One region of the Kitasatospora sp. NPDC038210 genome, then DNA from elsewhere that is predicted to be linked to it. Evidence: riboswitches for the same ligand, from Rfam matches in the RefSeq annotation. Region 1 holds a riboswitch; each other region holds the start of a gene.

Region 1 (6,594 bases):
GCCCTGACCGCCCACGGCGACCAGGCCGAGCCGCCGCCCGCCGCCGTGGTGGCGGCGCTGCTCGACGCCTCGCCCGCGGACTGGGCCGCCACCCGGGTCACCGCGGACGGCATCACCGGCCCCGCCCTGCCCGCCGACCGCACGCGCCCCACCGGCCCGACCGGCCCCACCGATCCGGCCGGCCCCACCGGCCTCGCCGACCACGTCCCGCCCGCCGACCGCACCCGGGCACAATGAGCAGCAACCCCGGCCCTCGAAGCGGAGCACGATGAGCCAGACCGTCACCCGCGCCCTGCGCATCCTCGCCCAGCTCGGCGAGGGCGAACGTTCCCTCGACCAGCTCGCCGAGGTGCTCGGCGTCCACAAGACGACCGTTCTCCGGCTGCTCCAGAGCCTCGAAGAGGAACGATTCGTCTATCGCGACGCGGCCTACCGCTACCACCTGGGCGCCGGCCTCTTCGCCCTCTCCGGCCTGGCCCTGGAGCAGCGCGGCATCCGCCGGATCGCCGCCCCGCACCTGGCCGAGCTGAACGCCGCCACCGGCCAGACCGTGCACCTGGCCGCGTACGAGGGCGGCGAGGTGGTCTACATCGACAAGTTCGACTCCCGTCACCCGGTCCGGATGTACTCCCGCATCGGCCTGCGCGCCGCGCTGCACAGCGCCGCCGTCTCCAAGGTGCTGCTGGCCGACCTCCCGCTGCCCGAGCGGCGCCGGGTGGTGGCCGGGATCGACTTCACCCCGCACACCGAACGCACCCTCACCACGCCCGAGGCGCTGCTCGCGGAACTGGAGAAGGTCGCCGCCCAGGGCTGGGCGCAGGACCACGCCGAGCACGAGTCCTTCATCAACTGCGTGGCCGCGCCCGTCCGGGACGCCAGCGGCCGGGTCGTCGCCGCGGCCTCCATCTCCGTCCCGGACGTCGTCCTGCCGTACGAGCAGGTGCTGGACCTCCTCCCGCACCTGCTCGCCACCGCCCGCGCCGTCTCGGCCGACTGCGGCCGCCCCGGCCAGAACTGACGATCCGTCACCTCACGTACTTCACGCCAAGGAGCCCCATGCCCGCCGAGCGCCCCCAGCCCGCCGAGACCGCCCAGGCCGCCGAGAAGGTCGAGATCCGCACCGACGGCGCCCCCGCCCCGGCCTGGACGTTCTCCCAGGGCGTCCGCAAGGGTCCCATCCTGCAGGTCTCCGGCCAGGGCCCGCAGGACCCGGCGACCGGCGAGTACCTCCACCACGGCGACGTGAAGGCGCAGACCCGGCGCACCCTGGAGAACGTCAAGGCCGTCGTCGAGGCCGGCGGCGCGACCATCGAGGACGTGGTGATGTTCCGCGTCTACCTCACCAAGCGCGCCGACTTCCCGCTGATGAACGAGGTCTACGCCGAGTTCATCGAGGAGAACGTCAAGCCCGGCGGGGTGAAGCCCTGCCGCACCACCGTCTTCGTCGAGCTCCCGCAGGAGCCGATGCTGGTCGAGATCGACGCCCAGGCCGTCGTCGCCTGACGCTCCCGCCCCCGACTGCACCCACGGCAGGGCCCGGACGCCTCCCGCGCGTCCGGGCCCTGCGGCGCTTGCCACACCCGGGCAGCAACATTAGGTTAGGCTCACCTAACTAACTGGAGGTCCGTCCATGAGCCTGCCCACCGGCGACACCGAGGTCCCCGAGCCCACCACCGCCGAACGGATCCTGAGCCTGCTCGGCACGACCTCCTCGCTCGCCGTCCGCGCGCTGGGCGAGCACCACGACCTGGACACCCCGGTCTCCGTCCACGGTTCCCGCCTGCGACTGCGCGCCCCGCTGGACGCCCCGCTCACCGCGGCCGCCACCCGGGCCACCGACGGCCTCGCCGTCGTCCTCGACGTCACCGACGTCTCCCCCGTCGCCGTCCGCGACCGCGTCCGCGCCCGCCTCACCCTGGCCGGCCGGCTCCGGCTGGCCCACCTCGCCGACGACGGCCTCAGCGTCCACCTGCGCGTGGACGTGGCACACGCCGTCCTCGCCACCCCGTACGGCACCGGCGCGGTCACCGCCGCCGGCCTCGCCCACGCCACCCCCGACCCGATGGCCCGCCACGAGGCCGCGATGCTCACCCACTTCGCCGACGACCACGCCGACGCGCTCGACGTCCTCACCCGCCTGCTCGACCCGGTGCTGCTCGCCCGGAACCCGGACGTCCGCCCGCTCGCCCTGGACCGCCACGGCCTGGTGCTGCGCCTGGACCACCCCGACGGCCATCGCGACGTCCGCCTGGTCTTCCCCGAACCGGCCCGCGACGTCGAGGACTTCGGCCACCGGATGCAGGACCTGCTGACCGCCGCCCGGTACGGCCAGCCCGCCCACCGCGCCTGACTCCCGATCCCCTTCAGCGCGTTCAGCAGGCGGACCGTGCGAACGGATCGACCCACCGGCCGGCCGCACCAACCACGCCGGAGCGAACCCCCGTGCCGCACCGGCCCCGGAAATGGCAGCGGCCGGCCCGGCTCGCGAGGGAGGTGGGTCCCGCGAGCCGGGCCGGCCTGGGCGTGTCCCGCGCCCATGTCCACTGTGCGGCGATCACCCGGTCGAGCGGTCACCCGACATGACCATCCCGGAGGATCGATTCGCTCCGCAGCAGCGGTGGTTCCTGAAACCCCGGAAGGGTCAGAGCGCGACGCCGTGCGCGCGCAGGTAGGTGACCGGGTTGATGTCCGAGCCGTACTCCGGGGTGGTGCGGATCTCGAAGTGCAGGTGCGGGCCGGTCACGTTGCCGGTGGCGCCGGAGAGGCCGAGCTGCTGGCCGGCGGTGACGGTCTGACCGATCTTCACGCCGATCGACGAGAGGTGCGCGTACTGCGCGTACTTGCCGTCGGCGAGCTTGATCTCGACCTCGTTGCCGTAGGCGCCGCCGTTGCCGGCCTTGACCACGACACCGTTGGCGACGGCGCGCAGCGGGGTACCGGTGGAGCAGACGAAGTCCTGGCCGGTGTGGTGGCCGGAGGCCCACATCGAGCCGGCGACACCGTAGGCCTCGCCCAGGACCGGGTTGGCCAGCGGCGCGACGTAGCCGGCGGTGGCGGCGACCGGAGCGGCGGTCACGGCCGGGGCCGGAGCGGCGGTCTGAACCTGGGTCTGCACCGGGGCGGCCGGCTTCGCGGCCTCGGTCTTGGCCTGGACCTTGACCTGCGGCTTGGCCGGAGCGGCGGGCTTGGCCGGAGCGGCCGGCTTCGCCGGGGCGGCGTCGGCGGACGGCGCGGCGGCGTGACCCGCGATGGTGAGCTGCTGGCCCGGGAAGATCAGGTTCGGGTTGGCGCCGACGACCGAGCGGTTCTGCTCGTACAGCGCGTGCCAGCCGCCCTCGACGTTCTTGACGTCGGCGATCTTGGACAGGGTGTCACCGCTGACGACGCGGTAGCTCTCGTGCGCGGCAGCCGGAGCGGCCGGCTTGGCGTCGGCGGCGGGGGCGGCAGCAGCGGCAGCAGCGGGGGCGGCAGCAGCGGCGGGGGCGGCCGGGGCGGTGTGGGCCTGGGCGCTGATCGCGGTCACGAGCGGAAGGGCGAAGGCGGCGCCGGTGACGGCAGTGGCGATGCCGATGCGGGCGGCGCGGGGCAGGGCGATACGACGAGCCTGAGCAGGCATGGAAGTTTCCTCTCCGACGCCTGCGAGGTGAGCTGTCGGGTTCGGGCTGGAGTTGCCCGGCCGCATGCGCGGCTTCACCCCAAGCCGGCCCTGGACGCCCGCGCCCTGAGGCGCGAACTCCGGTCCGGCGACTTACCTGTGGGTCCCCCGCTCCTGCCGTACAGAGTTCAGTTCGAACCACCCGGGCAGCGGCAGGACTCGGCGTTCCACCCGGTGGATCCGTCCGGGCTGGCCGGGCGGTCGCTGAACTAAAACCCATCCGTTCGGGTGAAGCAATGTCGATCTCTTGAATCCGCGACGACCCCCGGGGATCCGGTCACCCTCCGAATGATCCGCGGCACGGTGTGTACACCATCCATTCACCCCGTGCCACTGATCCACGACCCTGCGCCGACGACGACGGCACTGCGCAGTCGTCCGCTCACGCACCGGCAGCCTCCAACACACCCACCGGTGAGCCTTGTCACGTACGCCCCACGGGGCCAGGATCGGGCCGTGGCCACCTCCGAAGCAGGCACCCTGCGCCTGGGCACCGCGCAGGGTCGCTGGGTACTCCTGGCAACGGTGCTCGGATCCAGCATGGCGATGCTCGACGGCACCGTGGTGAACGTCGCCCTGCCCCGCATCGGCGCCGACCTGGGCGCCTCACTGGCGTCCCTGCAATGGACGCTGAACGCCTATCTGCTCACCCTGGCGGGCCTGATCCTGCTCGGCGGCGCGCTCGGCGACCGGTACGGCAGACGCCGGGTCTTCCTGATCGGCGTGGTCTGGTTCGCCGTCGCCTCCGCGGCCTGCGCCGCCGCGCCGAACATCCAGGTGCTGATCGCCGCCCGCGCCGTCCAGGGCATCGGCGGGGCGCTGCTCACGCCCGGCTCGCTCGCCATGCTCCAGGCCGTCTTCCACCCTGACGACCGCTCGGCGGCGGTCGGCCTGTGGTCCGGCCTCGGCGGGGTGTCGGCCGCGGTCGGCCCCTTCCTCGGCGGCTGGCTGGTGGACGGCCCCGGCTGGCGCTGGATCTTCCTGCTGAACCTGCCGCTCGCGGCCGCCGTCATCGCGGTCACCACCCGGTCCGTACCGGAGAGCCGGGACGAGAGCGCCACCGGCCGCTTCGACGTGCCGGGCGCGGTGCTCGCCGCGCTCGCGCTCGGCGCGATCACCTACGCGCTGACCGCGGCCGGCGAGGGCGTGTCCCCCGCGGTCTGGGTCAGCGGCGTGATCGGCGTGGTGCTCGGCGTCGCCTTCGTCACCGTCGAGCGCCGCGCGCCCGAACCGATGCTGCCGCTCGGCCTCTTCTCCTCCCGGCTGTTCACCGCCGTGAACCTGGTGACCCTCTGCGTGTACGCGGCCTTCAGCGGCGTGTTCTTCCTGCTGGTGGTGCAGCTGCAGATCGTCGCCGGGTTCTCACCGCTGGTCTCGGGCTTCGCGCTGGTGCCGATCACCATCCTGATGCTGCTGCTGTCGGCCCGCGCCGGCCGGCTCGGCAAGCGGATCGGCCCGCGGATCCCGCTCACCGTCGGCCCCCTGATCTGCGCCGCCGGGGTACTGCTGATGCTCCGCATCGGCTCCGACTCGTCGTACTGGACGGACGTGCTGCCCGCCGTCACGGTGATGGGCTGCGGGATGACCCTGCTGGTGGCGCCGCTGACGGCGACGGTGCTGGCCGCTGTCGAGGTCCGGCACGCGGGCATCGCCAGCGGGGTCAACAACGCCGCCGCCCGCGCGGCCGGCCTGCTCGCGGTGGCCGCCCTGCCGGCCCTGGCCGGGCTGAGCGGCAACGCCTACCAGGTGCCCTCCGAGGTCGACTCCGCCTTCCACACGGCGATGCTGATCTGCGCGGGCCTGCTGGCCACCGGCGGGCTGATCGCGTTCGCCACCATCCGGGGCAACGTGCTGGCGCCCGAGGAGAAGCCGGTCGCCGAGCCGAACTGCGACTGGCCCTGCGGCACCACCACGCCGCCCTTCGACCCGGGCCACGTCCACACGCGCGTGGACCCCGCCACCGGTCCGGCGGCGGGGCCCACGCCCGAGAGCTGACGCGACGTCACCTCACCGGGACGTCACGGGACATCGACCTCAGAGGATGTCACCCGGCGAGTACTTGGCGGCCTCCGGGTAGGCGGCCGCGACGGCCTCCACCCGGCGGACCACCTCGGCTACCTGGGCGCCGGCCGCACCGGTGAAGGAGAGCTTGTCGGCCAGCAGCGCGTCCAGCGCGGCGCGGTCCAACGGGATCCGCTCGTCGGCGGCCAGACGGTCCAGCAGCTCGTTCTCCCGGGCGCCCGCGCGCATCGCCAGTGCCGAGGCGACGGCGTGCTCCTTGATGACCTCGTGCCCGGTCTCCCGGCCGACGCCCGCGCGCACCGCGCCCATCAGCACCTTGGTGGTGGCGAGGAACGGCAGGTAGCGGTCCAGCTCGGTCTCGATCACGGCGGGGAAGGCGCCGAACTCGTCGAGAACGGTCAGGAAGGTCTCCAGCAGGCCGTCGAAGGCGAAGAAGGCGTCCGGCAGCGCGACCCGGCGCACCACCGAGCAGGAGACGTCGCCCTCGTTCCACTGGTCGCCGGCCAGCTCGCCGGTCATCGAGGCGTAGCCGCGCAGGATGACGGCCAGGCCGTTGACGCGCTCGCAGGAGCGGGTGTTCATCTTGTGCGGCATCGCCGAGGAGCCGACCTGGCCCTCCTTGAAGCCCTCCGTGACGAGCTCGTGGCCGGCCATCAGGCGGATGGTCTTGGCCAGGCTGGACGGCGCGGCGGACAGCTGGACGAGGGCGGTGAGCACCTCGAAGTCCAGCGAGCGCGGGTAGACCTGGCCGACGCTGGTCAGCACGTTGTCGAAGCCGAGGTGCCCGGCGACCCGGCGCTCCAGCTCGGCGAGCTTCTCGGTGTCCCCGCCGAGCAGGTCCAGCATGTCCTGGGCGGTGCCGACCGGGCCCTTGATCCCGCGCAGCGGGTAGCGGGCGATCAGCTCCTCCAGGCGGC
Region 2 (6,594 bases), on a different contig from region 1:
GCCGATGCCCGTCCTGGTGCCACTGGTGCCCGGTCCGCACGGCTTCCTGCCCGAACTCCACGCGCTCGCCGCCGAGTACGGCGCGCCCGTCACCGACGCGCTCGGCCCGCACCCGCTGCTCGCCGAGGCCGTCCACGTACGACTCTCCGAGGCCGGGCTGGCCCGCGCCGACCGCGCCCGGCTCTTCGCCATCGCGACCGCCGCGGACGGCGTGGTCCTGACCACCGTCGGCGGCGAGGACGCCGCCGCCGCGGCCGGCATCACCGGCGTTCTGCTGGCCGCCCGCCTGGCCGTGCCGGTCGTGGCCGCCGCGCTCGACGTGCCCGGCTCGGTGGCCGCGGCCGTCGACCACCTCAAGGAGACCGGCTCCCAGCGCCCGGCGCTGGCCCCGCTGGTGATCGGGCCGGAGGCCGACTCCGAGCTGCTCGCCGCGGCCGCCGAGGAGACCGGCTGCCCGTCGGCGGCGCCGCTGGGCGCGTACCCGACCGTCGGCCAGCTGATCGCCTCGACCTACCTGGCCGCGCTGCCCGCACCGTCCGCGGAGGACCTGGCGCGGGCCGAGGCGGAGGCGGCGGCCGCCGCCGAGGCCGAGGGGGTCGTGGAGGGCGCCCGTGGCGCCCACGCGGCCGCCGAGGAGCCTGCCGGACAGTAGCGGACACCGCGCGCCCGTCGGCGCGCACACGGGGCCCGGAACGGCTTGCGTTCCGGGCCCTTCGCTTTGCCCGCTTTCCCGCTCTTGCGGCGTACGGGAGTTACCGGAGTTAAGCGAACAATGAATGGAATGTCCGTTCTGCCGCTGTTTGCCGGGGAATGGCGAGCGCACTCCGGGGCGCTCGAATCACGTCCGCTCCGCCGGTTGGACCGGTGCGCCGTTTCGCGCTTCGACACACCGTCATGCCATTCCTGAGGCAAAGACAGTTGTGGGCATCCGCAATCGCATTGCCGAAAAACGATCATTTACGATCATGATTAGCCGCCAATTTGGCACTTCCTGCTAATCCGTGATGCGCGTCACAGCTATTTGCAGTTTGAACTTAAGTCTGCTTAACGTGCTCCCCGTTCGTGACCACACGGACCCAGTTCATCCGCGACGCCGAGTCCTGCCGTCGGATGTCCTGGCAGCGCGAAAACGCACCACGGCAGGAGCGGGGGACCCACAGGTAAGTCGCCCCGGACCGCTCCCAGGAACGGTTCAGGGCTAGGGGTGAAGCCGCGCTCACGCGCGGCCGGGCAACTCCGGCCCGAATCCGACAGCTCACCTCGCAGGCGTGGGAGAGGACCGCGTCTTCATGCTGCCCACCAACGGCACCCGTCTGTCCAGCCGCACCCGCCGCGTGATCGCCGCCATCGGCGTCGCGGGCGTCGGCCTCACCGTCCCGTGCCTCGTCTCCGGCACCGCCTCCGCCGCCTCCGTCGCGACCTGGGACAAGGTCGCCCAGTGCGAGAGCAGCGGCAACTGGAGCATCAACACCGGCAACGGCTTCTACGGCGGCCTGCAGTTCACCCAGAGCACCTGGTCCGCCTTCGGCGGCACCGCCTACGCCTCGCGCGCCGACCTGGCCACCAAGGACCAGCAGATCGCCGTCGCGGAGAAGGTCCTCGCCTCGCAGGGCCCCGGTGCCTGGCCCGTCTGCTCGGTCAAGGCCGGCCTGACCAAGGGCGGCACGCCCGCCGCCGTCGACACCTCGGCCGCTGCCGCTCCGGCCGCCCCGGCTGCCAAGCCCGCCCAGACCCCGGCCCCGGCGGCCAAGCCCGCCAAGCCGGCCGCGCCCGCCCAGGACGCCGCCGACTCTGCCGCCGGCACCTGGGCCCAGAGGCACCAGCAGGCCGCCCAGAGCGACGACTACACCGTGGTCGAGGGCGACTGGCTGTCCTCGATCGCGGACAAGCACAACGTCCAGGGCGGCTGGGAGCGGCTGTACGAGCTCAACCGCAGCACCCTGACCGACGGCCCGAACACCATCTACCCGGGCCAGCACCTGACCTTCGGTGACCACGGCCAGACCCAGCAGTCCGCCTCCTCGGACAAGTCCGGCTCGGACTTCACCTGGTTCAACCGCTCGCAGAAGTCCGGTCAGTCCGCGAACGGCGGTTCCGTGAACGCCAAGCCGGTCGCCCAGACCCAGACCCCGGCCGCCCAGGCCCCGGCGCAGGCCCCGGCCGCCAGCGGCAGCATGGCCGCCGCGGTCGCCTTCGCCGAGTCCAAGGTCGGCCAGGCGTACGTCTACGGCGGCACCGGCAACGGCGGCTGGGACTGCTCCGGCCTGACCCAGGCCGCCCTGCGCGCCGCCGGCATCTCCGTCCCGCGCGTCGCCGCCGACCAGGCCGCCGCCAGCACCCACGTCTCGCTGGACAGCCTGCAGCCGGGCGACCTGCTGTTCTGGTCCAACAACGGCAAGGACTCGGGCGTCTACCACGTCGCGATCTACGTCGGTGGCGGCAAGTACGTCGAGGCCGCCAACCCGAGCGCGGGTGTGCGCGAGCAGACCGTCGCCAACTGGGCCCCGGACTTCGCCGGCCGGGTCTGAGCACGGCGAGACGGCTGACGGCAGGCAGCAGGCAGCAGGCAGCAGGCAGCCGACTGCTCGTCGCTGACGGACTTCAGACGACCGCTGACGGATGACAGCTGACAGCTGACAGCTGACAGATTTCAATATCTGTCATCCGTCGTCCGCAGATCGCGGGTCGTCGGCCGCCACCGAACACTGATCACCCGCCACCCCCGGGGAAGAGTCTGGTCGCTCCTCCCCGGGGGTCGCGGCGTATCCCCGTGGTGGAACCGGACCCGAACGGGCATGCTGCTGCTCTGCACCCGAGGAGGAGTCACATGGCCCAGGTCACCGTCACGCTCGACGCGAACCTCGCGATCGACGCGATGATGCTCTCCGGTACCAAGAACCCGCAGGACGCCGTCGAACTGGTCCTGCGCGACTACCTGGCCCGCGGCCGCCGCACCGAGGCCCGCACCGGCGACCCGGCCGACGGCAACCGCCTCGCCCAGGACCGCACCACCGACACCGAGCACGGCTGAGGGCAGTCGAGATCTGCCGAGCGCTGCCGAGCAGGGCCGCACACAGGCACGCCGAAGGGCCCCGGAGAGCAACTGCCCTCCGGGGCCCTTCCCTCGGCCCTGCGGCCGGCGCTCAGCGCGCGCAGGCCCCGGTGGACCCGCGCATCACCAGCTCCGGCTGGAACATGAACTCGCCGCGCTGGACGGCGTTCCCGCCGACCTCCTCCAGCAGCGCGTCCACCGCCGCCGTGGCCATCGCCTCGACCGGCTGGCGGATCGTGGTCAACGGCGGTTCGGTGAAGGCGATCAGCGGCGAGTCGTCGAACCCGACCACCGACACGTCCTGCGGCACCGACAGGCCGCGCTGCCGCACCGCCCTGATCGCCCCGAGCGCCATCATGTCGCTCCCGCAGACGATCGCCGTGCAGCCCTTGTCGAGCAGCGCGCCGGCCGCCGCGTGTCCGCCCTCCACGCTGAACAGCGTGTGGTGGACGAGGTTCTCGGCCTCCTCCTGGGTACGCCCGAGCACCTCCCGCATCGCCGCCGTGAAGCCTTCTATCTTGCGCAGCACGGGCACGTACCGGCGCTGCCCGACGGCCAGCCCGATCCGCTCGTGGCCGAGTTCGGCCAGGTGCTGGACGGCCATCCACATCGCGGCCCGGTCGTCCGGCGAGATGAACGGCGCGTCGATCTTCTCGCTGAAGCCGTTGATCAGCACGAACGGCACCCCGCGCCCGGCCAGTCGCGCGTAGCGGTCGTGGTCGGCCGTGGTGTCGGCGTGCAGTCCGGAGACGAAGACGATGCCCGCCACGCCCCGGTCGACCAGCATCTCCACCAGTTCGTCCTCGGTGGATCCGCCCGGTGTCTGGGTGCACAGCACCGGCGTGAAGCCGTGCCGGCTGAGCACCTGCTCGATCACCTGCGCCAGTGCCGGGAAGATCGGGTTGCTCAACTCCGGTGTGATCAGCCCGATCAGCCCGGCGCTGCGCTGGCGCAGCCGGGTCGGACGCTCGTAGCCGAGCACGTCGAGCGCGGCCAACACCGTCTGCCGGGTGGCGGCGGAGACGTTCGCCTTGCCGTTGAGCACGCGGGAGACGGTGGCTTCGCTGACCCCCGCCTGTGCCGCGATGTCTGAGAGTCGCGCCGTAGTCACGGTCCCAGAGCCTATTGCAACCACGTCAGACCGCCCACCAGCCGGTGCTGTCCGGAGCGAGCACCGTCTCGCCGCCGTCCACCACGAGGTCGGCCGAGGCGAGCAGCAGGGTGCCCGGGGCCGCGATCCGCACCGGCTCGCCGGTGGTGTTCACGGTGCACACGAAGGACCCGCGGCGGAAGGCGAGGGTGCCCTCCGGGCCGTCCAGCCACTCGACCTCCGTGCCGGCGCCGAGGTCGGCCGTCGCCCGGCGGAGGGCCAGCGCGCTGCGGTAGAGCTCCAGGGTGGAGGACGGGTCGCCGGTCTGCGCCTCGACGCTCAACTCCGCCCAGGCGGCGGGCTGCGGCAGCCAGGACGGCCCGCCGGCCACCGGGCCGAAGCCGTACGGGGCCTCGGTGCCGGACCACGGGATCGGGACGCGGCAGCCGTCGCGGTAGCCGTCCTGTCCGGCCTGGCGGAAGAACGACGGGTCCTGGCGCACCTCGTCGGGCAGGTCGGTGACGTCGGGCAGGCCGAGCTCCTCGCCCTGGTAGACGTACGCGGAGCCGGGCAGCGCGAGCATCAGCAGGGTGGCGGCGCGGGCGCGGCGCAGGCCGAGCTCGCGGTCGCCGGCGGTGCGGATCTGGGTGCCGAGGCCGGGCTCGTTGCCGAAGCGGGTGGCGTGCCGGGTGACGTCGTGGTTGGACAGCACCCAGGTGGTGGGGGCGTCGACCGGACGCATCGAGTCGAGCGAGAGGTCGATCACCTCGCGCAGCGCGGCGGCCTCCCAATCGGTGCCCAGGTACTGGAAGTTGAAGGCCTGGTGCAGCTCGTCGGGGCGGACGTAGTTGGCGGTGCGCTGGACGGTCGGGGTCCAGGCCTCGGCGACGCCGATCCGCTGGCCCGGGTACTCGTCGAGGATCTTGCGCCAGCTGCGGTAGATCTCGTGCACGCCGTCCTGGTCGAAGAACGGCATGACGTCGTTGCCGAGCAGCTTGAGCTGGTCGGAGCCGCCGAGGTCGGGCAGGCCGGGGGCCTTGACCAGGCCGTGGGCGACGTCGATGCGGAAGCCGTCCACGCCCATGTCGAGCCAGAACCGCAGGATCGAGCGGAACTCGTCGGCGACGGCGCGGTTCTCCCAGTTGAAGTCGGGCTGCTCGGGGGCGAACAGGTGCAGGTACCAGTCGCCGGGGGTGCCGTCCGGGTTCTCGGTGCGGGTCCAGGCCGGGCCGCCGAAGATGGACTCCCAGTCGTTGGGCGGCAGTTCGCCCTTCTCGCCCTTGCCGGGACGGAAGTGGTAGCGGTCGCGGAGCGGGGAGTCGGGGCCCTCGCGCAGGGCGCGCTGGAACCACTCGTGCTGGTCCGAGGAGTGGTTGGGGACCAGGTCGACGATGATCCGCAGCCCCAGTCCGTGGGCGTCGCGGATCAGGGCGTCGGCGTCCAGCAGGGTGCCGAACATCGGGTCCACCGCGCGGTAGTCGGCGACGTCGTAGCCGGCGTCCGCCTGCGGCGAGGCGTAGAACGGCGACAGCCAGACGGCGTCCACGCCGAGGTCGCGCAGGTACGGCAGGCGGCTGCGGATGCCGGGCAGGTCGCCCATGCCGTCGCCGTTGGAGTCGGCGAAGCTGCGCGGGTACACCTGGTAGATGACCGCGTCCCGCCACCAGTCTCTGTGCACGCCGCCCGCCGCAGGAGCCGGGGTGGCCGCCTCGTGAGCGGTGTCGGCGACAGGCCGGGAGGTGTCGGCCAGGTTCTGGGTCATGGACGGTATCCCTTGGGGATCGGAGGAGCGGGGGGCCTTGCGCGCGAGGTGTGTCGCGGCAGGCGTCACGACTTGGAGGCACCGGCGGTCAGGCCGGTGACCAGGTGGCGCTGCACCAGGTAGAAGAAGGCCGCGGACGGGATCGCGATCAGCACGGCGGTGGCAGCCATCAGGTTCCACTGGGCGTCGTGCTCGCTGACGAAGGTCTGCAGGCCGACGGCCAGCGTGTACTTGTCCGAGCTGAGCATGAACGTCGAGGCGAACGGCACCTCGGCCCAGTAGGTGAGGAAGGAGTAGAAGGCGGCGACGGCCAGGCCCGGGCGGGCGAGCGGCAGCACCAGCCGCCAGAAGGTGCCGAACGGGGTGAGCCCGTCGACCCGGCCGGCCTCGTCGATCTCCACCGGGATGGTGTCGAAGTAGCCCTTCAGCAGCCAGGCGCAGTACGGCACGGTGGTGGTCGAGTAGACCAGGATCAGACCGGTGTAGCTGTCCAGCAGGCCGAGTTCGGAGAGCATCGTGTACATCGGCACGATGAGCACCGCGATCGGGAACATCTGGGTCACCAGCAGCGACCACATCAGCGGCTTGTGCCCGGGGAACTTCATCCGGGAGACGGCGTAGCCGGTGGTGGCGGCGAGCATGACGCCGAACACGGTGGTGATGCCGGAGACCAGCAGGGCGTTGCCGAAC
Region 3 (6,594 bases), on a different contig from region 1:
TCCCGGGCCAGTTCGGGGGCGATCTGCTGCGGGCTGCGGCCGCTGTCGCGGTAGGCGGTCCAGTCGGCGACGCCCTCGGAGAGCCACATCGGAGTCCAGGCCCGGGTGTCGGCCCTGGTCGCGACATGCGTGGCCTCGTGCGTGACGACCACCTGGCGGCCGAAGCCGCTGAGCCGGCCGTACGCCTCGGGGTTGACCAGCACCCGGTCCGCCGGGGTGTCCCGGGGTGCGCCGGGGGCGGCCACGGTGACCGCCGCCATGTCCGCCCAGCCGGCCGGGTCGCCCTCCAGCAGCCGGGCGAACTGCTCCTCGGTGGCGGGCAGTTCGAGCAGCAGCCGGCCGGGCCAGGCGTCGCCCCAGACCTCCTCGACGGCGGGCACCGCGCGGTCGCCCACCACGACCAGCCCGGCCGGGTCGGGGCCGTCGGCCGAAGCGAGCACCAGGCTGTGCGTGCCCGGCGCCGGCCGGACGGCGCCGAGGTCCCAGAGCGCCGGCGGCCCGTCGGCGCTCTCCTCGCGCTCGACCCGCCAGCCGTCCGCGGCCGCGGCCAGTTCGATCCGGCGCGGGTACACCACGGGGTGGTCGTCGTACCCGGCGATCCGCACGGCCAGGTCGGCCGCGGCGGTCAGCCGGTCGGGCCCGCCGCCCGCGGCGAGCACCAGGTTGCGGTACGCCGCCTCGGCCACCGGCAGCCCCGACCGGGCCTCCAGCGTGCGCGCCCGTTCCGCCAGCACCGCCGCCACCGCGGCGCGCCGGTCGGCGACCGCCCCGACCGGTGCCGCCGCCGGGGCGAGCGGCGGCAGCGACAGCTGGGCCAGCCCGCCGACCGCGAGCAGCAGCGCACCCCGCCGGGACAGCGCGCGGCGGGGTATGTGCGCCGGACCGGGTCCGGCGGGGTGCGAAGGGGACGCGCTCAGAGCCGGACCACCCCCGAGACAGGCATGGCGTTGACGCTCTCGTAGCGGACCTTGGCGCCCGGGTAGGGGGCGTGCACGATCACGCCGCCGCCGGCGTACATGCCGACGTGGTGCATGTCCCGGTAGAAGATCACCAGGTCTCCCGGTCGCGCCTCGGAAAGGTCGATCCGCCGGCCGGCGTACGCCTGGGCCTGCGAGGTGCGCGGCAGGGTCACTCCGGCCTGCCGCCAGCTGTAGTACATCAGACCGGAGCAGTCGAACGCGCGGGGCCCGGTGGCCCCGTAGACGTACGGCGAGCCGATCATGCGCACCGCGGCGGCCAGCGCGGCCGCCCCGCGCTCGGAGGCGGGCGGGGCGGTGCCGAGGTCCAGCCGGTCGGTGCCGCGGGTGGCGCGCTGCTCGGCGTCCCGGGCGTCCTGGGCGGTCATCCTGGCCCGCTCGGCGGCGTCGAGGCCGTTGAGCAGCTTCTGCGCCCTGGCCAGCCGCTGCTGGATCTGCTGCTTGCCGTCGGCGAGCGAGCGGCGGGCCTGGTCGAGCTCGGCGAGCTTTCCGGTGGCCTCCGTCCGCCGCTGGTCGAGCCGGCGCTGGCGGGTGACCAGCTCGTGCAGCGTCTCCTGCTGCCGCTGCGACGCCTGGCCCATGGTGCGGGCGCGGGCGAGGTAGCCCTCCGGGTCGGGGGACAGCATCAGCTGGGCGGTCTGGGTCATCCCGCCGCCGCGGTACTCGGCCCCGGCGACGGTCGCCAGGTCGCCGCGCAGCTCGTTGAGCTGGTCCTGGGCGACGGCGATCTCGCCCTGCAGGATCGTGGTCTCCCCCTGGAGCCGGCGCTGGGCCTCCTGTGCGGCGTTGTACTGCTCGGACGCCTGCTCGGCCTCGTCGTAGAGCTGCTCGACCTGCGCCTGGACGTCCTTGCGGTCGGCCGGGTCCGGGCTGCCGGGGGCGGCGTGGGCGCCGCCGCCGGTCGCCACGCCCAGCGCGGTGGTGGCGGCCGCCGTCAGCACCAGTGCACGGGCGAGCAGTTGGGAACGGCGGTGCACGGGCACGGCAGCGGCTCCAATCCTGCGGCGCGGCCCCGCGGCCGCCCGTGGCGGGCGGCCGTCGAGCGGGAGTCCGGTGGCAGACGTTAGCGAGTCCGGGCAAGCGAGTCCAAACCCCTACGGACCCGAATATTTGACCCTCAATCGGACATCAGCCCGAGCAGCCGCCAACGCCGCAGGCCCGGCCTTCCGTGGTGGAAGACCGGGCCTGGGAGGAGCCGAACGGGATCAGACCCGCACGATGCCGCTCAGCGGCATGTTGGTGACGGCCTCGTAGCGGACCGAAGCACCCGGCTTGGGGGCGTGCAGCACCTGGCCGTTGCCGGCGTAGATGCCGACGTGGTGGGCGTCCCCGTAGAAGATCAGCAGGTCGCCGGGCTGGGCCTGGGACAGGTCGGTGCCGATCCGGGTGCCGGCGTGGGCCTGCTCCTGCGAGGTGCGCGGCAGCGACACGCCGACCTGGTTGAACGCCCAGACCATCAGGCCGGAGCAGTCGAAGGAGCTCGGGCCGGTGGCGCCCCACACGTACGGGCTGCCGACCTTGGAGGCGGCGGCGGAGAGCGCGGCGGCACCGCGCGAGCTGCCCGGGGCGGGGAGCTTGCCGGCCGGCGTGGAGGACGGCGCGGAGAGGTCGGTGCGGCTGTTGTCGCGCGAGGCGCGGTCGGCGTTCTGCTGCGCCTTCGCGGCGGCGTCGGCCTGGGCCTTGGCGTCGGCGGCGGCCTTCTCCTCGGCCGCGCGCAGCGCCTGGCGCTCCTGCTCGGTCAGGGTGTTGAGCAGGTCCTGGGCGGCCTTCAGCTTGGCCTGGACCTCGTCCTTGGAGGCCTTCAGCTGCTGGGTGGTCGACTCCAGCTCGGCGAGCTTGCCCTGGGCCTCGGTGCGGTCCTGGTCGAGCTTGCGCTGCTGCTCCTGGAGCTGCTTCAGCTGGTTCTTCTGGGTGTCACCGGCCTGGTTCAGCGCACCGGCCTGGTTGAGGAAGTTGTCCGGGCTGGACGAGAACATCAGCTGGACGGTCGGGGATATGCCGCCGTTGCGGTACTGCTCCCCGGCGATCTCGGCGAGTCCGCCCTGCAGCTCGGTCACCTGGGCCTGCTGACGGGCCACCTGGTCCTGCAGGCCGGCGACCTGCTTCTCCAGGGTCTGCTGCTTCTCCTGGGCGGCGTTGTACTGCTCGGTCGCCACCTCGGCCTGCTCGTTGAGCTGGTCGACCTGCTCCTTGACCTGGTCCTTGGTCGGCTGCGGGTCGGCGTGGGCGCCGGACTGCGCGGAGAGGGCGACGGCAGCGGCGGCGACACCGGTCAGGATCGAGACCCGGGCGCGACTTGCTGGCTTGGGACGACGATGGGACGCCACGAAGGCGGGCTCCTTCTTCCTACGTCCGCCTACCGGGTGAGCTGACGGGTTCGGGCCGGAAGCATGCCCTACGACGCCTCACGGCCGTTCCAGCGGCCGACCTGGCGCCGATTCACCCCGGAGGAACGTGGTTCCCCGGCTCCGCTCCGCAGCGCCCCCTACCACTGGGCTCCCCTGTCGGGCAGTCGCTTCGACCTGCCCCGCTGCCTCGCGAACTCGGCGGTAACCACCGCCGCCACCCTGGCTGGGTGATCGACAGTGCGGTGGTTCGAAGCATGACCCTAGTAACTGAACCGTGATCGGTTCAAATCCTTGTCAGAAAAAAGACGGAGGATTACCCAAGTTCTTTTGTGAAAATGACCGATGGTGATCACAGCCGCACGCAAGGCTGATCAGGTCTCACCCGCCGCTCGCGAAACGGTCGAAAACCCGAACGCCACCCCGTCGGAGGTGGCGCGGATCACAGGGGCCCGGACGGGGCCTCCGGAGGGTGTCGGGCCGTCAGACCCGGCGGATGGTGTTGATCGGCATCGCGTCGGCCTTCATCACCTTCACCACGTCACCGGTGTGCGGCGCGTGGACCACCATGCCGTTGCCGATGTACATCCCGACGTGGTGCATGTCGCCGCCGTAGATGACCAGGTCGCCGGGCTGGGCCGCGGCCAGTCCCGGCACCGCGGTGCCGTAGTGGCCCTGCTCCTGCGAGGTGCGCGGCAGCGAGACGCCGGCCTGGCCGTACGCCCAGAGCATCAGGCCGGAGCAGTCGAAGGTGCTCGGACCGGTGGCGCCCCACACGTACGGCGAGCCCTGCTTGCTCATCGCCTTGGCGACGGCCACCGCGGCGTACCCGCTGGCCGGCGGCAGGTTGCTCAGGTCGACCCGGTCGCTGCCGCGCGAGGCCCGGTCGTCCTGCGCCTGCTGGGCCTTCAGCGCGGTGCGCTCGGCGGCGCTGAGCGAGTTCAGCAGGTCCTGGGCGGCCTGCAGCTTGGTGTTGACGTCCGCCTTGGCCTGGTTCAGGTCCTTGGTGGTGCTGTCCAGCGAGGCCAGCACGGCGGCCGCCTCGGCCTTCTCCTGGTCCAGCCGGCGCTGCTCGTCCAGCAGCGCCTTGAGCGCCTCGGCCTGGGTGGTGCTGGCCTGCTGGACCGTCGAGGCCTTCTCCAGGTAGCCCGACGGGTCGGAGGAGAGCATCAGCTGGACGGACGGGTCGATGCCGCCGCTGCGGTACTGGTCGCCGGCCACCTCGGCCAGGCCGCCCTGCAGCTGGGTCATCTGCTCCTGGCCGCGGGCCACCTGGTCCTGCAGCTGGTCCGCCTGCTTGCGCAGCTGGTCGGCCCGCTCCTTGGCGCCGTTGTACTTCTCGGCCGCCTGCTCCTGCTCCTCCTGGAGCTGGTCGATCTGCGCCTTGACGTCCGTTTTGTTCGGCTGCGGCGCGGCGTGCGCGGCCACCTGGGCGGAGAGGGCGACCGCGGTCGCAGCGGCAGCGGTGAGCACGGAGATCCGCGCGCGGCTCGGCTGCTTGGGACGGCGGTGGGAGGCCAAGGGACCGGCTCCTTCTTCCAACGGGCTCACCCGATCGGATGAGGTTCCGGAAAATAGGTTTGACGCCAGACCCTAGTGCGGATCTATTCGCTTTGCCACTCCCCCGAAGGCGTGAACCCCGTTCACCACACCGGCTTCACCGCACCCGCACACGGTCGGGGACGCGGCGCTGACCAGGTGTCATCCTAGCGGGCCGACGCTCAGGGCCGTGCCAGCCGGTTCAGCAGCAGCACCGACGCCACCGGGCGTGCGCCCGCCTTCCGCACGCCCTCCGCGACCTCCCGGTCAGCGGAGACCACCACCACCGGACGGCCCTGCGGCTCGGCCCGCACCAGACGGCGGATCAGCTCGTCCGCGGTCTCCCCGGTCCGGCTGAACCGCACCCGGACCCCGCGCGGCGGCGCCATGATCACCGGAACGTCCAGGTCCTGGCCGTCGAACACACAGGTGACCTCCGCCTGGGTGCGCTGGGCCAGCATCGCCAGCCCGCCCAGCAGCCGGATCCGCTGCTGCTCCAGCGGCAGCGTCGGATAGCCGGTCTTGGTCACGTTGTAGCCGTCCACCACCAGGTGCACCTGCGGGATCGCCAGCAGCTGGTCCAGCAGCGCCGGGTCGTCCTCGGCCAGCCCGCGCCGCGCCACGTCGTGCGGCGAGGCCGCGCCCGGCACCACCGCCTCCACCAGGTCCGCCGGGCGGATCTGGGCGACCGGCAGCGCCAGCTCCCGCTGCAGGCCCTGGGCCGACTGCAGCACGGTGTCCAGCAACAGCCGCAGCCGCATGTCCTCGACGCTTCGCCCCTCGCGGGCCGACCGGCGGCCCTGCTCGGCGGCGTTCTCCAGCTCCGAGAGCCGGTGCTTGAGCCGCCGCGCCTCGGTCTCGGCCGCGCTGCGCTCGGCGGCGCCCTGGGCCCTCGCCGCCTCCAGCTCCCCGGCCACCCGACGCGTCTCGGCCTGCGCCCGGCGGGTGTCGCTCTCCAGCGACCGCACCTTCTTGCGCAGCGACTCGGCCTCCCGCCGGACGCCCTCGAACTCCACGCGCTGCCGGTCCAGGTCCGCCCGCGCGGTGGCCCGCACCTCGGCCAGCTCGGCCTGCAGCTTCTCCACCAGCCGGGTCGCCTCCGCGGCCGCGTCCTCGGCGCCGGCCCGCTCGGCCTCCTCGCCGGCCTCGGCGACCAGCCGGCTCCAGCCCGCCGAGCGCACCAGGTAGGCGGCGGCCGCGACGTCCATCGGATCGGCGGCGCCGGGGACGCTGCCCGACTCCAGCGCCCTCACCAGGTCCGGCTGTCCCAGCCGCAGCCGCTCCGCTATCCGCACCCGGAAGGCCGGCTCCGCCTCCAGCGCGGCCGCCAGCGCGGTGGCCGCGTACTTGGCGCGCCGCGCGGGGGTGAACTTCACGTACTGACGCAGGCTCTGCGGGAGTTCGCCCGGCGGCAGTCCGCCCAGCGCGTCCGAGGCCAGCCCGACCACCCGTCGGCGCACTCCCTCGGGCAGCGGCCGGTCCAGCTTCTCGGCGCCGCGCTCCGACGCGGCCCCGGAGGCGTCGGAGGACTCGGCCGGGTCTGCCGGGCCGGACGAAGCGGTCTGCGCCCCGACGGCACCGGGTCCGCCGGCCGCCGCGTCGACGGTTCCGGACGCAGCGCCCTCCGCCGGTCCCGTCCCGGCGTCCGGCACCTGCGCCTGCGCAGCGGGCCGAAGCCCCTGCGCTTCGCCGGGCTCCTTCGCTGCGTCCACCACGTCCTCGGCTCCGATCCT

The links. A riboswitch is a leader RNA that binds a small molecule or an ion and turns the genes downstream of it on or off. The one in region 1 is predicted to bind cyclic di-AMP.
Region 2: linked by a shared signal. The riboswitch ahead of ACZ7KX_RS06370 (transglycosylase family protein) and the one ahead of ACZ7KX_RS16390 (M23 family metallopeptidase) in region 1 are both predicted to bind cyclic di-AMP.
Region 3: linked by a shared signal. The riboswitch ahead of ACZ7KX_RS12355 (NlpC/P60 family protein) and the one ahead of ACZ7KX_RS16390 (M23 family metallopeptidase) in region 1 are both predicted to bind cyclic di-AMP.

Annotation. Positions count from the first base shown of each region.
Region 1 covers NZ_JBVJYK010000007.1:37,450-44,043, reverse strand. Annotated here, with positions in the region: gene ACZ7KX_RS16410 (sugar kinase) at 1-237, shown strand, start outside; gene ACZ7KX_RS16405 (IclR family transcriptional regulator) at 269-1,018, shown strand; gene ACZ7KX_RS16400 (RidA family protein) at 1,057-1,503, shown strand; gene ACZ7KX_RS16395 (DUF2470 domain-containing protein) at 1,631-2,350, shown strand; gene ACZ7KX_RS16390 (M23 family metallopeptidase) at 2,642-3,616, opposite strand; cyclic di-AMP (ydaO/yuaA leader) riboswitch at 3,619-3,799, opposite strand; gene ACZ7KX_RS16385 (MFS transporter) at 4,112-5,650, shown strand; gene purB (adenylosuccinate lyase) at 5,690-6,594, opposite strand, start outside.
Region 2 covers NZ_JBVJYK010000002.1:650,972-657,565, reverse strand. Annotated here, with positions in the region: gene ACZ7KX_RS06375 (sirohydrochlorin chelatase family protein) at 1-652, shown strand, start outside; cyclic di-AMP (ydaO/yuaA leader) riboswitch at 1,121-1,282, shown strand; gene ACZ7KX_RS06370 (transglycosylase family protein) at 1,290-2,528, shown strand; gene ACZ7KX_RS06365 (hypothetical protein) at 2,828-3,031, shown strand; gene ACZ7KX_RS06360 (LacI family DNA-binding transcriptional regulator) at 3,144-4,163, opposite strand; gene ACZ7KX_RS06355 (glycoside hydrolase family 13 protein) at 4,189-5,904, opposite strand; gene ACZ7KX_RS06350 (sugar ABC transporter permease) at 5,970-6,594, opposite strand, start outside.
Region 3 covers NZ_JBVJYK010000005.1:150,282-156,875, reverse strand. Annotated here, with positions in the region: gene ACZ7KX_RS12365 (hypothetical protein) at 1-734, opposite strand, end outside; gene ACZ7KX_RS12360 (C40 family peptidase) at 914-1,960, opposite strand; gene ACZ7KX_RS12355 (NlpC/P60 family protein) at 2,183-3,304, opposite strand; cyclic di-AMP (ydaO/yuaA leader) riboswitch at 3,315-3,468, opposite strand; gene ACZ7KX_RS12350 (C40 family peptidase) at 3,806-4,843, opposite strand; gene ACZ7KX_RS12345 (NYN domain-containing protein) at 5,044-6,345, opposite strand.